DNA from 2 places in the Arthrobacter sp. K5 genome. Region 2 is predicted to be linked to the other one. Evidence: predicted binding sites of a transcription regulator. Region 2 holds the regulator's gene; the other holds the start of a gene.
The links. Region 2 encodes Rex, which represses fermentation and respiration genes when NADH is low (regulators of the CRP and FNR family bind a similar motif). Its sites were predicted from a motif close to CTTGTGAANNNNTTCACAAG; they were not measured.
Positions count from the first base shown of each region.

Region 1 (7,161 bases), on a different replicon from region 2:
GCACAGCGGTGAGCACGAGGAACGCAACTACCATGGGTACCGCCACTGCGGGATCGTCGCGCGTGGAGGTGACAATGTCGGTACCGAACCGGAGGAAAACGGCCGCGACCATGGCCATGACGATCGGCAGGGGGATGGCCGCCATGATCCGTCGCACTACTCCCGTGGCGCCGAGGGCGAGGATCAGGACTCCGGCTGAGAAGAACGCCCCCACCACCTCGGGGAAGGACAGGTGCTGCAGCGATGGCCCCAGCAGTACGGTGCCCGGGATGGACCAGGCAAAACCCAGGGGCTGGCGATAGATCATGGACATGAGCACCGTCGCCGCACCCGCCGAGAGGAAGATAGCGAAGACCCACGACGCCAGCTGGCCCTGGGTCAGTCCGCCCAGCGACCCGACGGTAAGGGTGACCGCAATCGGGCCCGAGGCGGAGAAGGCCAGTCCGACTGCCCCGTTCGAGGCGTAGTGCGGCCCGATGTCCCGCAAGAAATCGCGGATGCCTGCCGGGCGGACCCTGGGTCTCTCGAAGAGCGGTTGGGGACCTGGTTGCAGGGCCCGTGCCGACTTGTTGGCTGTGGACCGGGCCTTCGAGGACTGGGGCATGGTTGCTCCTGAATCGATGAGGATGGACCCTCAGCGGATGGAGTTGGGGTGTTTGGCCAGGGGTGTGACCTTGACCTTCATGTACGGGTACATGGGGAAGCTGCTGAGGACACCATGCAGCTCGTCGTTTGATGCGACGTCGAATACCGAGTAATTGGCGTACTCGCCGACAACCCGCCAGATCGAGGCAAGTCGGCCTTCCTGTTGCAGCTGCTGGGAGTATTCCTTCTCCAGTCCCTGCATGCGGGTGATATCCGCTGCGGATAGGTGCGGGGGGAACTGCACGTCCATGCGTGCCAAAAACAACATTATTTCGTTCTCCTGGTGATCGGGGGGCTAGGACAGCCGGTACTTCGCGAGCTTGACTTCGTCGATTTCTGCGCCGACGCCGGGCAGATCGCGCACGGCAATCGTCCCGTTGATGATCCGGAGTGGATCGGCCAGCAGATCATCGGACATGTCCAGGAAGTTCGACAGTTCCCCTGCCCGGCGGCTGGTGGCTTCGTGGGCGGCACCAAAGGCGACCGTCGCCAGCGAGCCGACCTGCGTATCGATCTGGTTGCCCATGGTCACGTCGACCCCGAGCCCGGTGCACAGCCCCAGAATCTCAGTGGCCTCAGTGAAACCCGATCGCGCGGTCTTGATGCAGATGGCATTACAACCGCCTGAAAGAAGCTCGCGGGACGCGTCCCCTGCCGTGGGGACGGATTCATCACCCACCACAGGGATTGGCGACTTGTCGACCAGGCGCCGGCGGCTCATTGCTTCCTTGGCATCGCACGGTTCCTCGAGCAGGGTCAGTCCGAGCCCCTCGGAGCGGTGCAGTACCTCGAGGGCCTCGTTGGCAGTCCAGCCCCGGTTGGCGTCAAGGTAGATCTCCACGTCCTCACCGAGGCCCTCGCGCAGTACGCGGCATGCCTCGATGTCCAGTGACAGCGGCCGTCGGCCCACTTTCAGCTTGAACGTGGTGATGCCGTATTCCTCACCGAAGCGCAGAGCCTCGTCCAGAAGCTCCTGGGCGGGCCGGAAGCCGAGCATGTGGCTGACCCTCATCCGGTCTGTGTACCCTCCGAGGAGCTTGTGGACCGGAGTGCCGAGTGTCTTGCCGATCGCGTCCCATACCGCAATGTCGACCGCACCCTTTGCCACCTGGTTGTGGATGGTCCGACGCAGCACCGCATGAATCTGCTCCCGGTCCGTGATCTCAAGGCCGATCAGCTGCGGGGCGAAAGTTCCCTCAATGATCGTCCCGATTGACACCTGGGTCTCGCCATAGGTGTACGGACGTGGGGGTGCGTCTGCGACTCCAACGACACCGTCGTCCGTGTACAGGCGCACCAAAACATGATCGGCATTCGTCACCTCACCGCTGGCGAACTTCAAGGGGTGCGTATAGGGAATGGAGTAGGGAATCACTTCAATCCGTTCGATTTTCAACGGCGCGGTTCCTTTCAGTGAGGCGGGGCGGGTCATGGCGAACGAGGTGAAGCTGGCTGCACTGGGCATAGCGATGGAAATTCGGTGAAGGAGTTTTCGTAATTCGTTATCAACAACAACGAATCCCCTCAGGGGCGGTGGGAGCTGGCCGGGAATGGCTCCGCCGGCTGGAGAAACGCCCCGGAGCCTTCCGCTCCGGGGCGCCTCATCTGGACGGGCCGCCCCTGGCCGGGGCAGGCGCGTTAGTTGTTACTTGGACTCTCCGACCCGGGCGAGAACATAGTCGTATACAGCTTCCTCGCCCGCCGCGCCATCGGTGCGCGGTTTGGGGTCGAGCATGAGCTCGGGCTTGACTGCGGAAGCGATGTCATCAGCGTTGTGCGGGTCTCCGGGGAAGTAGAGCTGCTGGGTCACCGGCTGGAATCCGGGCGCGGAAACCTTGATGTGGATGTGGGCGGGCCTCCAGGCGTGCCATCCTGCTGCTTCGATGAGCTGCCCACAGGCACCGTCTGTAGGGATCTGGTATGGAGCCGGGCGCATGGTGTGGATGGTGAACTGCCCATCGTCATTGGCCTTGACCGTTGCACGGAACAGCCACTCCGGAAGGCCCGGTGCGTACTGCGAGTAGAAACCGGCTGCATCGGCGTGCCAGATCTCAATCTGTGCTCCCTGGATCGGGTTGCCGTCTGTATCGGTAAAGCGGCCGCTGAAGCGCAGCGGCGTGCCCTCCTCATCCTCACGCATCTCGACGGTGGCCGGGGATTCGAGCACGGGCGAGTCCGGCACGTAGTAAGGGCCTTCGATGGTTCCCCTGGTGCCGGGACGGTCCTGGGAGTTGACATCCTCAACGGTGTGTTCGAGCCACACGTCGAGGAACAGGGGCCACTCTCCGTCGGTGCCGACCTTGATCAGCCACGCCTTCAGCGCGTTGTACTCCTCATAGGTGACCTGGTGTTCGACGACGATGTCGTTCGCAGCCTTAATCAAGGCGCCAGCGAGCAGGCTCACGCGCTCCTTGGGCACGGCCACGCTGGAGGTCTTGCCCGATGCGGCGAAGCGCTCGGTGGCCTTCGAGCCGGCCTCCACGGCGGTTCCCTCGTTTTCCTGGCGGATGTCGTTCTGAATTTCAGTCATGGTGATCTCCACTGATCCTTGTAGCGGGGACGGGAAGGGCTCCCATCCTGTCGTGAGCGCCCCGCCGCCGCAACAGCGGTCAGGTGGCTTCACGTGACATTTATCTCAGGTTAGGCCGCCGATAAGGACGAAACAAATATTTATTAGCGGCTGATTATGACACCGGCAGTAATCAATGCCACCCTTGGTCGATCCTAGGGTTTTACCTGATGTGAGTGCTGTCACCTTGAAGCAGAATTGCTCACATACATTTTTCTTTCGGCAGGAACCGTGGTCTTCGAGACGCCGCCCGCCAGCCCCAAACTCTCCGAAGAAGGAGTACGTCATGACCGAGAACCTGAGCCGGGTCCGTGAGGTCCTTGCAGATGCCGTGATCGATGATCGTGAAAACGGCGTCATCCGGGCCAAGCGCGAGATCTTCACCGATGAAGAAATCTTCGAACTCGAGATGAAGCACATCTTCGAGGGCAACTGGGTCTACCTGGCGCACGAATCCCAGGTTCCCAACGTGGGGGACTACTTCACCACCTACATCGGGCGGACGCCCGTCGTGATCACCCGGGACAAGGACGAGAAGATCAACTGCATCGTCAATGCCTGCTCCCACCGGGGCGCGATGCTCTGCCGCCGCAAGACCGACAACCGCACCACGTTCACGTGTCCCTTCCACGGCTGGACGTTCAAGAACTCCGGCGAGCTGCTGAAGGTCAAGGACTCCCGCAATGCCGGGTACCCGGAGAACTTCAACAAGGAAGGCTCGCACGACCTCACCAAGGTCGCCCGCTTCGAGTCATACCGTGGTTTCCTGTTCGGCTCGCTCAATGCCGATGTCCTCCCGCTTGAAGAACACCTGGGCGACGCCACCAAGGTGATCGACTCCATCGTGGACCAGTCGCCCGAAGGACTGGAGGTCCTGCGGGGCTCCTCGACCTACACATACGACGGCAACTGGAAGGTCCAGGCGGAAAACGGCGCAGACGGATACCACGTCACCGCTGTCCACTGGAATTACGCAGCAACAACTGCGCGCCGCAGCGCCGGCGACTCAGCCAATAAGACCAAGGCCATGGACGCCGGCAAGTGGGGCAAGGTCAAGGGCGGGTTCTACTCCTATGACCACGGGCACCTGCTCCTGTGGCAGGAATGGACCAACCCCGAGGACCGCCCCCTGTGGGACCGCCGCGACGAACTCGTCGAAAAGTACGGCGAGGAAATGGCGAACTTCATGATCAACATCTCGCGGAACCTCTGCCTGTACCCGAATGTCTACATCATGGACCAGTTCTCCTCGCAGATCCGGCACTTCCGGCCGATTTCGGCGGACCAGACCGAAGTCACGATCTACTGCATCGCCCCCAAGGGTGAATCGCAGGAAAACCGGTCCAAGCGGATCCGGCAGTACGAAGACTTCTTTAACGCCACCGGCATGGCCACTCCCGATGACCTCGAAGAGTTCCGTTCCTGCAACAAGACCTACTGGGCCACCGCTGCACCGTGGAATGACATGACCCGCGGTTCCACCCACGAGATCCAGGGCCCGGACGAGCAGGCACAGGCGTTGGGCATGACCCGGGTCATCGCCTCCGGTGTGCGCACCGAGGACGAGGGACTGTACCCGATCCAGCATGGGTACTGGAAGGAAGTCATGGACAGGGCCCTAACCGAGGAAGAGCGCTCAACACCGGAATCCGTACCCGTCACCGCCTGATCAGACCAACGGACCCAGAGAGAGCTGCAAAACCCATGACAAGCCTGACCACACCCGTGACCTCGTTCAAAACCGCCCAGCAGATTGCCACCCTCGAAACAGTGCGTGCCTTCCTTTACAAGGAGGCCCGCCTGCTGGATGACCGCCAGTTCGATGAGTGGTTGCAGTGCTACCACCCGGACTCCGAGTTCTGGATGCCGGCCTGGGACGTCGATGACCGCCTCACCGAGGATCCCCAGAACGAAATTTCGCTCATCTACTACGACAACCGTGGCGGGATTGAAGACCGCGTTTTCCGCATCAAGACCGACCGCTCGTCGGCTACGTCGCTTCCGGAACCGAGGACCGGACACAACATCACCGACGTCGAGATTCTGGAGCATGATGGCGACCAGGTGAAGGTCCGCTTCAACTGGTTCACCCTGTACTTCCGTTACAACACCACGGACACTTACTTCGGCACGAGCTTCTACACGATCGATCTCTCCGGCGGCGAGCCGGTGATCCTCAAGAAGAAGGTCGTCCTGAAGAACGATTACATCCACCACGTGGTGGATGTCTACATGATCTGACGGCCCGCGCCGTCGGCCGTACTCGCTAGAGGTCACGGTCCCCAGCGTCCTGCCGGACATCACCTCACACGAGACAACAGCAATAACTTTCGGGGTCGTGAAGACGCGATTCCCAGCCAGGAGGAAATCATGGGCCATCAGGTAGCCCTCAGCTTCGAGGACGGCGTCACCAAGGTCATCAAGGTCGGCGACTATGAGACCGTCATGGACGCAGCGTACAAAGCGCGCATCAACATCCCGTCGGACTGCCGTGACGGTGCCTGCGGCACCTGTAAGACTTTCTGTGACTCGGGCTCCTTCGACCCCGGTGACTTTATCGACGACGCGATGACCGAGGAGGAACTCGAAAAGGGCTACCTGCTCACCTGCCAGGCGGTCCCGGAATCGGACCTCGCCCTCCAAATCCCGGCGACGTCAGAGTCCGCGAAGACCTCTGCGATCACGTTCACATCCACCCTCATTGAGCTCGACAAACACTCGGAGTCCACGATCTCCTTCTCCCTGGAGGTCCAGAACCGGGAGGCGTTGGCGTTCCTGCCCGGCCAGTATGTCAACATCAAGGTTCCGGGCACTGATGCCGAGCGTTCGTACTCCTTCAGTAACGGACCCGACGTTGAGAAAGCATCCTTCATGGTGCGCATTACTCCGCAAGGCGCGATGTCGGAGTACCTCCGTGACCGGGCGGCCGTTGGCGACACCATTGAGTTCACCGGCCCCTACGGCTCATTCTTCCTCCGGGACCCCAAGCGTCCCCTGCTGCTGCTTGCAGGCGGAACCGGACTGGCACCGCTGCTGGCAATCCTGGAGAAGCTCTCCCAGAACCCGCCGGCCACCCCGATCCACCTGATCTACGGTGTCTCCCGGGAAGCCGACATCGTAGGGCTTGACTGGCTGCGCGCCTACGAAGCGAAGCTGCCCAACTTCACTTGGGACTACATAGCCTCCGAGCCCGGCACGTCCGCACCGCATACCGGCTATGTCACCCAGATCATCGAGCCTACCCACCTCAACGACGGTGACGTTGATGTCTACCTGTGCGGGCCGCCGCCCATGGTGAACGCGGTCTCCAAATGGCTGGACAGCGAAAACATCCAGCCTGCCAACTTCTACTTCGAACGCTTTGCCCCGAAGGAGAGCACCGGGGGCGACGCCGAGACGGGCGCCCCCGCCCCGGCGGAGAAAATCCAGGCCGAAGGCGATACCATCAGCCGAACCGAGGCCGTCTCGTCGCTTGAGACCGGCCGGCTGGATTTCCGCAAGGAAGACAGCTTTGCACAGCTGGATGCCCGCATGGGCCTGGAGCTCGCCGTCAGCGAACTGCTGCTGGGCCGCCTCAGTGAGGAACAGCTGCGTCAGTTCCGGCGCCTAGCCGAGGCCACCACGCGCTCTGTCAGCGCCGGGACCGTCCAGGACCCGGAGGAGTTTGCGCGGACGAACGAAGAGTTCCACGAATACCTCTTCGTGGTGTGTGACAACCCGACGCTGCTCGAGTCCTACCGGAGGCTTGACGTCCACGCGCAGATGGCGGCAACCTTCGAAGCCGGAACCCGTATCTTCGAACGGGTCACGCAGGACCACCTTGACATCGTGGACGCTTTCGAGCGCCACGATAAGGCCCGGGTCCGCGAACTCATCACCGGCCACGCGCAGGCAGCCAAGGAAACCATGGCCGGAGCGATTGACGCCAAGACGGCGGACCACTGATG
Region 1 is NZ_CP159280.1:171,553-178,713, reverse strand. Features, by position in the region: gene ABRP34_RS23190 (benzoate/H(+) symporter BenE family transporter) at 1-604, opposite strand, end outside; gene catC (muconolactone Delta-isomerase) at 635-913, opposite strand; gene ABRP34_RS23180 (enolase C-terminal domain-like protein) at 941-2,041, opposite strand; gene catA (catechol 1,2-dioxygenase) at 2,291-3,175, opposite strand; gene benA (benzoate 1,2-dioxygenase large subunit) at 3,501-4,883, shown strand; gene benB (benzoate 1,2-dioxygenase small subunit) at 4,919-5,455, shown strand; gene benC (benzoate 1,2-dioxygenase electron transfer component BenC) at 5,585-7,159, shown strand; gene ABRP34_RS23155 (1,6-dihydroxycyclohexa-2,4-diene-1-carboxylate dehydrogenase) at 7,159-7,161, shown strand, end outside.
Region 1: the regulator Rex is predicted to act here: its motif matches at 3,266-3,285, upstream of benA (benzoate 1,2-dioxygenase large subunit).

Region 2 (7,161 bases):
CGCCTGCAGCTTATAGGGCTCTCCCCAGGACGGCCGGAAGGGGTTGATCAGATGCGGCCAGTGCTTGGGTTTGCGCAGCTCGGCCTTGGTGACCTTCAGCCCTTCGAAGTAGTTTTCCGCCTCGATGATGCGGCTGTCGGTGTGGATGTCCAGCCCAAGCGCTTCCGAGGTGGGCTGCGCGGTTTCCTGGGCACGGGTGAGCGGCGACGCCACCAGGTACACGATGTTGGCGCCCTGGGAGGCGCGTTCGCGGAAGTGCTCGGCGAGCGTCTGCGCCATCTGCCGGCCAAGTTCGGAGAGGTGGAATTCAGGCAGCCTGCCGTACAGGACACCTTCGGGGTTGTGGACCTCGCCGTGGCGGAGCAAATGGACAGTGGCTTGGGGCATGTCTACCAGTTTCTCAAAGGGCAGGGGCAATGACGAAATCTTCTACAACAAGTAGAACTCAAAGTTTTTTCAGAAAGTTCCCGGCCGATGGAATAAAAGATGCAAATGCATGTTTATACTGGATGCAGCAGTTAGTTGAGACTTCAACAAAAGCTTCAACGATCACCAGACCGACCACCGATACAAGGAGCACCACCATGGCACTTTCCACCGAGCTCACCCGCGGCACCTGGACCCTCGACAACTCCCACAGCGAGATCGCCTTCACCGTCCGCCACGCCGGCATCAGCAAGGTCCGCGGCCAGTTCAAGGACGCCGCCGCCACCCTGAACCTCGCCGACGACGTCACGGCCACCAAGGTCGAGGCCACCATCCAGACCGCCAGCTTCGACTCCGGCGATGCCAACCGCGACGGCCACGTCCGCGGCGAAGACTTCTTCGACGTCGAAAAGTTCCCGGAGATCTCCTTCGTCTCCAATGGCCTTGTTGCCAACGGTGACAGCTACGAACTCCAGGGCGACCTGACCATCAAGGGTGTCACCCGCCCCGTCTCCCTCGAGACCGAATTCAACGGCGTTGCAGTTGACCCCTTCGGCAACACCCGCGCCGGCGTTTCCGCCGAGACCACCATCAGCCGCAAGGACTTCGGCCTGACCTGGAACGCCGTGCTGGAAGCCGGCGGCGTCCTCGTCAGTGACAAGGTTGCCATCAACCTTGAACTGGCCTTCATCGCACCTGCAGCCTAGGTTTCCGGCAGGTCCGGCAGGCACGATTGCTGGAACCCCAACGCCCCGTCCGCGGACTCTCCGCGGGCGGGGCGCTTGGCGTTCAGGCCTTCTGGAATTGGCAGTATCCCGGGTTTAAAGTGAGTGCCATGAGCACCCCCAGCGATGAACCGGAGCCCCGTGATCCCGGGGCAGTGCCGCCATCCGGCAGGGATGGTCCGACGCCGGAACCGCAGTTCCCCGGCCAGGAACCGGGACGTCCGACGCCGGGCCAGGCAGGTCAGACGGGCCAGGCGGGTCAGCCGACGCCAGACCAGCCGGGCCAGCCGACTCCAGAGCAGGCGGGCCAGCCGACGCCAGAGCAGGCGGGCCAGCCGACGCCGGGCCAACAGTTCCCGGGCCAGCAGCCGCCTGCCGGCGGTGGCCGGTTCGCCTTCGAACTGCCCGCGGACCGGCCACGGAACTTTAGCGAGATCATGCCGCGCGGGGGCTTGTCCGGCCTCTTCGACGTGACCGGGCTGCCCACAGAGCTCAAGGTGTCCTACTGGATCTGGGTGATCGGCGGCCTGCTGGGGCTGCTGGGCGGTGTGATCGGCCTCTTTGGCGTCCTGGTGCTCTTCGCGATCGTTCCCGGCGTGGCTATCCTCGTGTTCCTGCTCGTCCTCGTGGCCTTGGCTGTGGCGGCGGCGGAGATTGTCCTGGCCCTGAAGCTGAAGGAAGCCAAGGAGTGGGCGCGGCTGGCCCTGACCATCGTGGCCGGGGTGTCGCTGCTGCTGGCCATCATCAGCTCGAGTTTCCCCGCGGGCCAGGACGGGAACTGGCTGGGCTTTCTGGTCAGCCTGGTGGCCACGGCGCTGATGTGGGTGCCCAGCTCACAGGCCTGGTTCGTTGCGGCACGGGGCCGCCTCTGATCGGCGCCCTGCGGGGGACACCGATCCTGGCCAGACAATGCCCTGCAGCACAGCGTTTCCGCAGGTTGGGGCGCCTTTTGGAATACCTCTCTGGAATGATCCACCGCATACCCGCTGAGGGGTACGGTGGGAAGTGAACCATGCTGGGGAGGGCAGGCGTCTGAACCGGTAGCCGATTCAGACGTCACTATGCAAAGGACCGCTCATGAGCAATCCTCCAGTCCCGCACTCCAACGACCCCGGCTCCAATGAGCCGGAAAACGGTCGTCAGCCAGGCGACGGGCAGCCCCGCTACGGTCAGGACGCGCCCCAGCACGAGCAGGGCACGCCCCAGTTCGGGCAGAACAGCCCTCAGTACGGCCAGGGAACACCGCCCGCCGCACCCCAGTACGGCGAGAACGCGTCGCAGTTCGGGCAGAACGCCCCGCAGTACGGACAGAACGCACCCCAGTACGGGCAGACCGGACAGAACGCGCCCCAGTACGGGCAGACCGGACAGGGCGGCGCACCGCAGTACGGACAGTCTCAGTTTGGGCAGAACCCGCCCCAGTACGGACAGTCTCAGTTTGGGCAGTCCCCTTACGGCGGCCAGAGCCCGTATGGCCAGTCCCCCTATGGGCAGTACCCGTCGGAACAGGCCCAGGCAGCAACCGGCGCCGGGGTTCCGCAGCTCGTGAACTATTCCTTCTGGCTGATCATCGCTGCGGGCGTGCTGTCGCTCCTGAACCTCCTGGTCACGATCCCCACCCTGGACGACCCGGCCATGCGGAGCACGTTCGAGGAGCAGCTGCGCGGCAGCGGCCAGGACATCGCGTTCGAGGACATCAAGGGCTTCATCATCGGAACCATGGTGGTCTTTGCCCTGATCGGCGCCGGCCTCTACGCGCTGGTGGCCTTCAACGTCCGAAAGGGCAAGAACTGGGCCCGCATCCTGGGCACCGTCTTTGCAGCGCTTTCCGTGTTCAGCCTCTTCCCGCGGGGCCTGAACACCCTGGTGGGCGTCCTCGGCATCGCCGCGATTATCATGCTTTACCTGCCCGGCGCGGCGCCGTACTTCCAAAAGCCGCAGCCGTTCGCCAACCCGTACTCGCAGCCGGGCGGCCCGTACGGCCGTTAGTTAAGCGAACGCTGCCGACGGCGGGCAAGCCGCCAGGCATCGCGAGCAACAAGCCGCTATCCCCAACGGGCGCGGATTCCTGAAAGGCCGGAGCTACTCCGGCTCGCCGGGGGTCTGCGCCCGTTGCGCGTGATACGCCAGGATCTGCAGCTCGGTGGCCATGTCCACCTTCCTCAGCGTCACGCCGTCGGGCACCTGGAGCATCACCGGCGCAAAGCTGAGGATGCTCCGGACACCGGCGGTCACCACCCGGTCGCAGATGCTCTGGGCCACGGCGGCCGGCAGTGCCAGCACCACCATGTTGGTGCCGGTCCGTTCCAGGACCGTCTCCAGGTCCGCAACGTCGCTGACCCTCAGCCAGCCCACTTCGTTGCCCACCACCATCTGGTCGGCGTCGAAGATGGCAACCACGTCAAAGCCCCTGGATTCGAAACCGCCGTAGCGGGCCAGCGCCTTACCCAGGTTACCGGCGCCGACAATCGCGACTTTCCAGTCATGCGTCAGGCCGAGTGCGGCGGCGATGTGGCGGCTCAGGTACTGCACCTCATAGCCCACGCCGCGGGTGCCATAGGAGCCCACATGGGACAGGTCCTTGCGGAGGGTTGAGGAGCTGACACCGGAAAGCTCAGCCAGTGATTCGGACGACACCCGCTCGGTGCCTTCGGCCAGCAGGGAGTTCAGGGCGCGCAGGTAGATCGTCAGCCGGGCCACGGCCGCCGGCGGGATCTGCTTTCCGGCAGCCCCGGTGGGCCCGGGCAGGGCCTGGGGTGGTGAATCGAGCGAAGTCACTGTCTGCTCCGTTGCGTCGCGTTGTGAGTCCACTCTAAATCCCCATCAGATATGTCAACAAAGCCAATGCCATTGTTCGAAATTGGCTAATCCCCCGTCATGGCTCGGCGCAGGACGCGTTCCAGGCGCGCCTCGTCGATCTTCCAGAAGTCGCGCTGGATGCCGTCCACCAGCACCACTGGGATCTCCTCGGCGTAGCGATCGCGCAGTTCGTCGTCGGCGTCCAGCTGCCGCTCCGACCACGAAAGTCCCAGCCCGGCTGTCACCCGCCCGACGGCGTCGCGCGCCGCGGCGCACAGGTGGCAGTCAGGTTTGGTGAGGAGAACGACGTCGGGGTTTGCCATGCTTCAACCGTATCCCCGTTCCTGTCGCGGAGCGACGCGGCGGCCGTCAGGTGCGCGGTACTGCATTGACTAGACTCAGTGGCATGCCCGAGGAGAAGTACGTCGCTGTGGCCCACCGTCCGGTTGCGAAGCAGCAACACGGCGAGGCAGCCTTCTTCGACGTCGACAACACCCTCATGCGCGGCGCCAGCCTGTTCCACGTCGCCAGGAAAATGCACCAGCGCGGCGCCTTCACGCTTGCGCAGGCGGCGGGCATGGCATGGAAGCAGCTCAAGTTCGTGCTCCGGGGCGAGAACCTCAACGACGTCCACGCTGTCCGGGATTCCGCGCTGAGGCTCGCCGCCGGCATCACGGAGGAGGACATCAAGGCGCTGGGCGAAGAGGTCTATGACGAGATGATCGCCTCCCGGATCTGGCCCGGCGCGAAGGCCCTGGCCGAGCAGCACCTGCGCGTGGGCCGGAAGGTGTGGCTGGTCACCGCGACGCCGATCGAGGTGGCCACGGTGATTTCCACGCGTCTGGGCCTCACCGGCGCCCTCGGAACCGTGGGCGAGACCAAGGACGGCTTCTACACGGGCAGGCTCGTCGGGGACATCCTGCACGGCGCCGCCAAGGCTGTGGCGGTCCAGGGCATCGCGGACAACCACGGACTGGACCTGAAGCGCTGCTGGGCCTACAGCGACTCCTACAACGACATCCCGCTGCTGACGATGGTGGGCCACCCCGTCGCGATCAACCCGGACGCCCGCCTGCGCAAGCACGCCCGCGAACGCAACTGGCCGGTCTACGACTTCCGGGCCGGCCGCCGGGCAGCCACCCTGGGCCTCAAGGCAGCCACAGCAGGAGGAGCGGTCTACGGCCTCTGGCGGGGCTACACGCGCTTCCGCGGCCCCCGCGCCTGACGCTTCCTCCCCCGGACACGCTTTCCACCCCCGGACACACTTCCCGTCACAGGACACCCGAATTCGCGTGTCCCCACACCATTTGCGCGTCGCAGGGCGGTGTGCGTGTCGCAGGAACGCAAAAATGCCCGCACCCTCGAAAGGGGACGGGCATTGACGCGTAGAGCGAGCTCTACTTCTTATTGCGGCGCTGGTGGCGGGTCTTACGAAGCAACTTGCGGTGCTTCTTCTTGGCCATACGCTTGCGACGCTTCTTAATAACTGAACCCACGAAAGTTCCTTACAAACTAGATGCAGTACCTGTCTGATGGAGAAGGTCCGTGGACTGAGCAACAGACTGAACAACTGACAGATTCTTACAATGACGTAACACGTTCTTTAACAGGGTACCGCTTATCTGGAGCATCCCCTGACCAGCACCGCCCCGCGGCATGCAGCGGCCCCCAAGGCGGCTGCAGCAACCACGGGATTGGTGCGGTCAGCGGGGCTCCGTTACGCGGTTCCCGTGTGACCGTCCACGACAGCACCCTTGAGGTACTGTTCGACGGCGGTCTCCGGGACGCGGTAGGAGCGGCCGAACCTGACGGCTGGCATCTCCCCCGAATGGACAAGGCGGTACACGGTCATTTTGGAGACACGCATAACCTCAGCCACCTCGGCCACGGTCAAGAACTTGGCGTTCGAGAAGTTCGACTCTGCGGACATTACCCATATTCCTTTGCTCTCAGCAACGACGCCGGTCTTTCTGCGGTGTGCGCCGATGCTGAGCCATCGAACAACCGTGTTCTAGTTACTCTAGATGCTCACGTGGCCATTGTGAAAGCCCGCCGTTTCCGCGACGATGCCGCCAACTGTTCGAGGACGGACGCCGTCACATCCCACTCCATGCAGGCATCTGTCACGCTCTGGCCGTAGACCAGATCCGAGTGTCCGGCGGCGTGCTCGGCCACGTCGAGGTTCTGCGCGCCGCCCACCAGGAAGCTCTCCAGCATGACGCCGGCGACCGCTCCTGCGGCCGTTCCCGCGTCCTCGAGCTGGGCACCGATCTCGAGCGCCACCTCAGCCTGGCGGTGGTGGCTCTTGCCGCTGTTGGCGTGGCTTGCGTCCACGATCAGCCGCGGGTTGAGGTTCTTGGCGGCGAGCTTGGCGGAGGCCGCCTCGACGTCGGCGGCGGAGTAGTTGGGGCCCTTCCGGCCGCCGCGGAGGATCACGTGGGTGTCGGGGTTGCCCGCGGTGGACACCAGAGCGGCCCGGCCGTCGCTGTCGATGCCGAGGAAGGCCTGGGCTGCGGCGGCGGCGCTGCAGGCGTCGACCGCCACCTGGAGGTCGCCGTCGGTTCCGTTCTTGAAGCCGATGGGCATGGAGAGGCCGGAGGCGAGCTGGCGGTGGATCTGGCTTTCCGTGGTCCGCGCGCCGATGGCTCCCCAGGAGACGAGGTCTGCCATGTACTGCGGGCTGATGGGTTCAAGAAACTCCGTGGCCGTGGGCAGGCCCAGGGACGTGACCTGCTGCAGGAACCGGCGGGCGGCCCGAAGTCCCGTCGCAATGTCATGGCTGCCGTCAAGGTGCGGATCGTTGATGAGGCCCTTCCAGCCCACGGTGGTGCGCGGCTTCTCGAAGTAGGTCCGCATGACGATCAGCAGGTCTTCCTTGTGCTTCTCGGCCTGGCTGACCAGCCGGCGGGCGTATTCCAGGCCGGCCTTGGGGTCGTGGATGGAGCACGGACCGACGATGACCAGCAGGCGGTCGTCCACGCCGTCCATGATGGCCCGGACTTCGTCGCGGCCGCGTGCGACGACGTCGGCCGCCTTCGCGTCCAGCGGCAGTTCCGCGATCATCTCCTGCGGCGTGGGCAGGGCGGTGATCTCGCTGACCCTCAGGTTCGACGTCGACTGGCGTTTCGAGGCCGGCTGCTGGGTTTCGGTGGCTGTTGCGCTCATTTTCGGGGGTCCTGTTCCGGGTGGGAGCGGGCCCCTGATCAGAACC
Region 2 is NZ_CP159279.1:2,149,172-2,156,332, forward strand. Features, by position in the region: gene ABRP34_RS09690 (histidine phosphatase family protein) at 1-387, opposite strand, end outside; gene ABRP34_RS09695 (YceI family protein) at 585-1,133, shown strand; gene ABRP34_RS09700 (hypothetical protein) at 1,262-2,023, shown strand; gene ABRP34_RS09705 (hypothetical protein) at 2,229-3,140, shown strand; gene ABRP34_RS09710 (redox-sensing transcriptional repressor Rex) at 3,234-3,929, opposite strand; gene ABRP34_RS09715 (glutaredoxin family protein) at 4,016-4,273, opposite strand; gene ABRP34_RS09720 (HAD-IB family hydrolase) at 4,357-5,175, shown strand; gene ABRP34_RS09725 (AURKAIP1/COX24 domain-containing protein) at 5,348-5,446, opposite strand; gene ABRP34_RS09730 (helix-turn-helix domain-containing protein) at 5,668-5,880, opposite strand; gene ABRP34_RS09735 (3-deoxy-7-phosphoheptulonate synthase) at 5,979-7,115, opposite strand.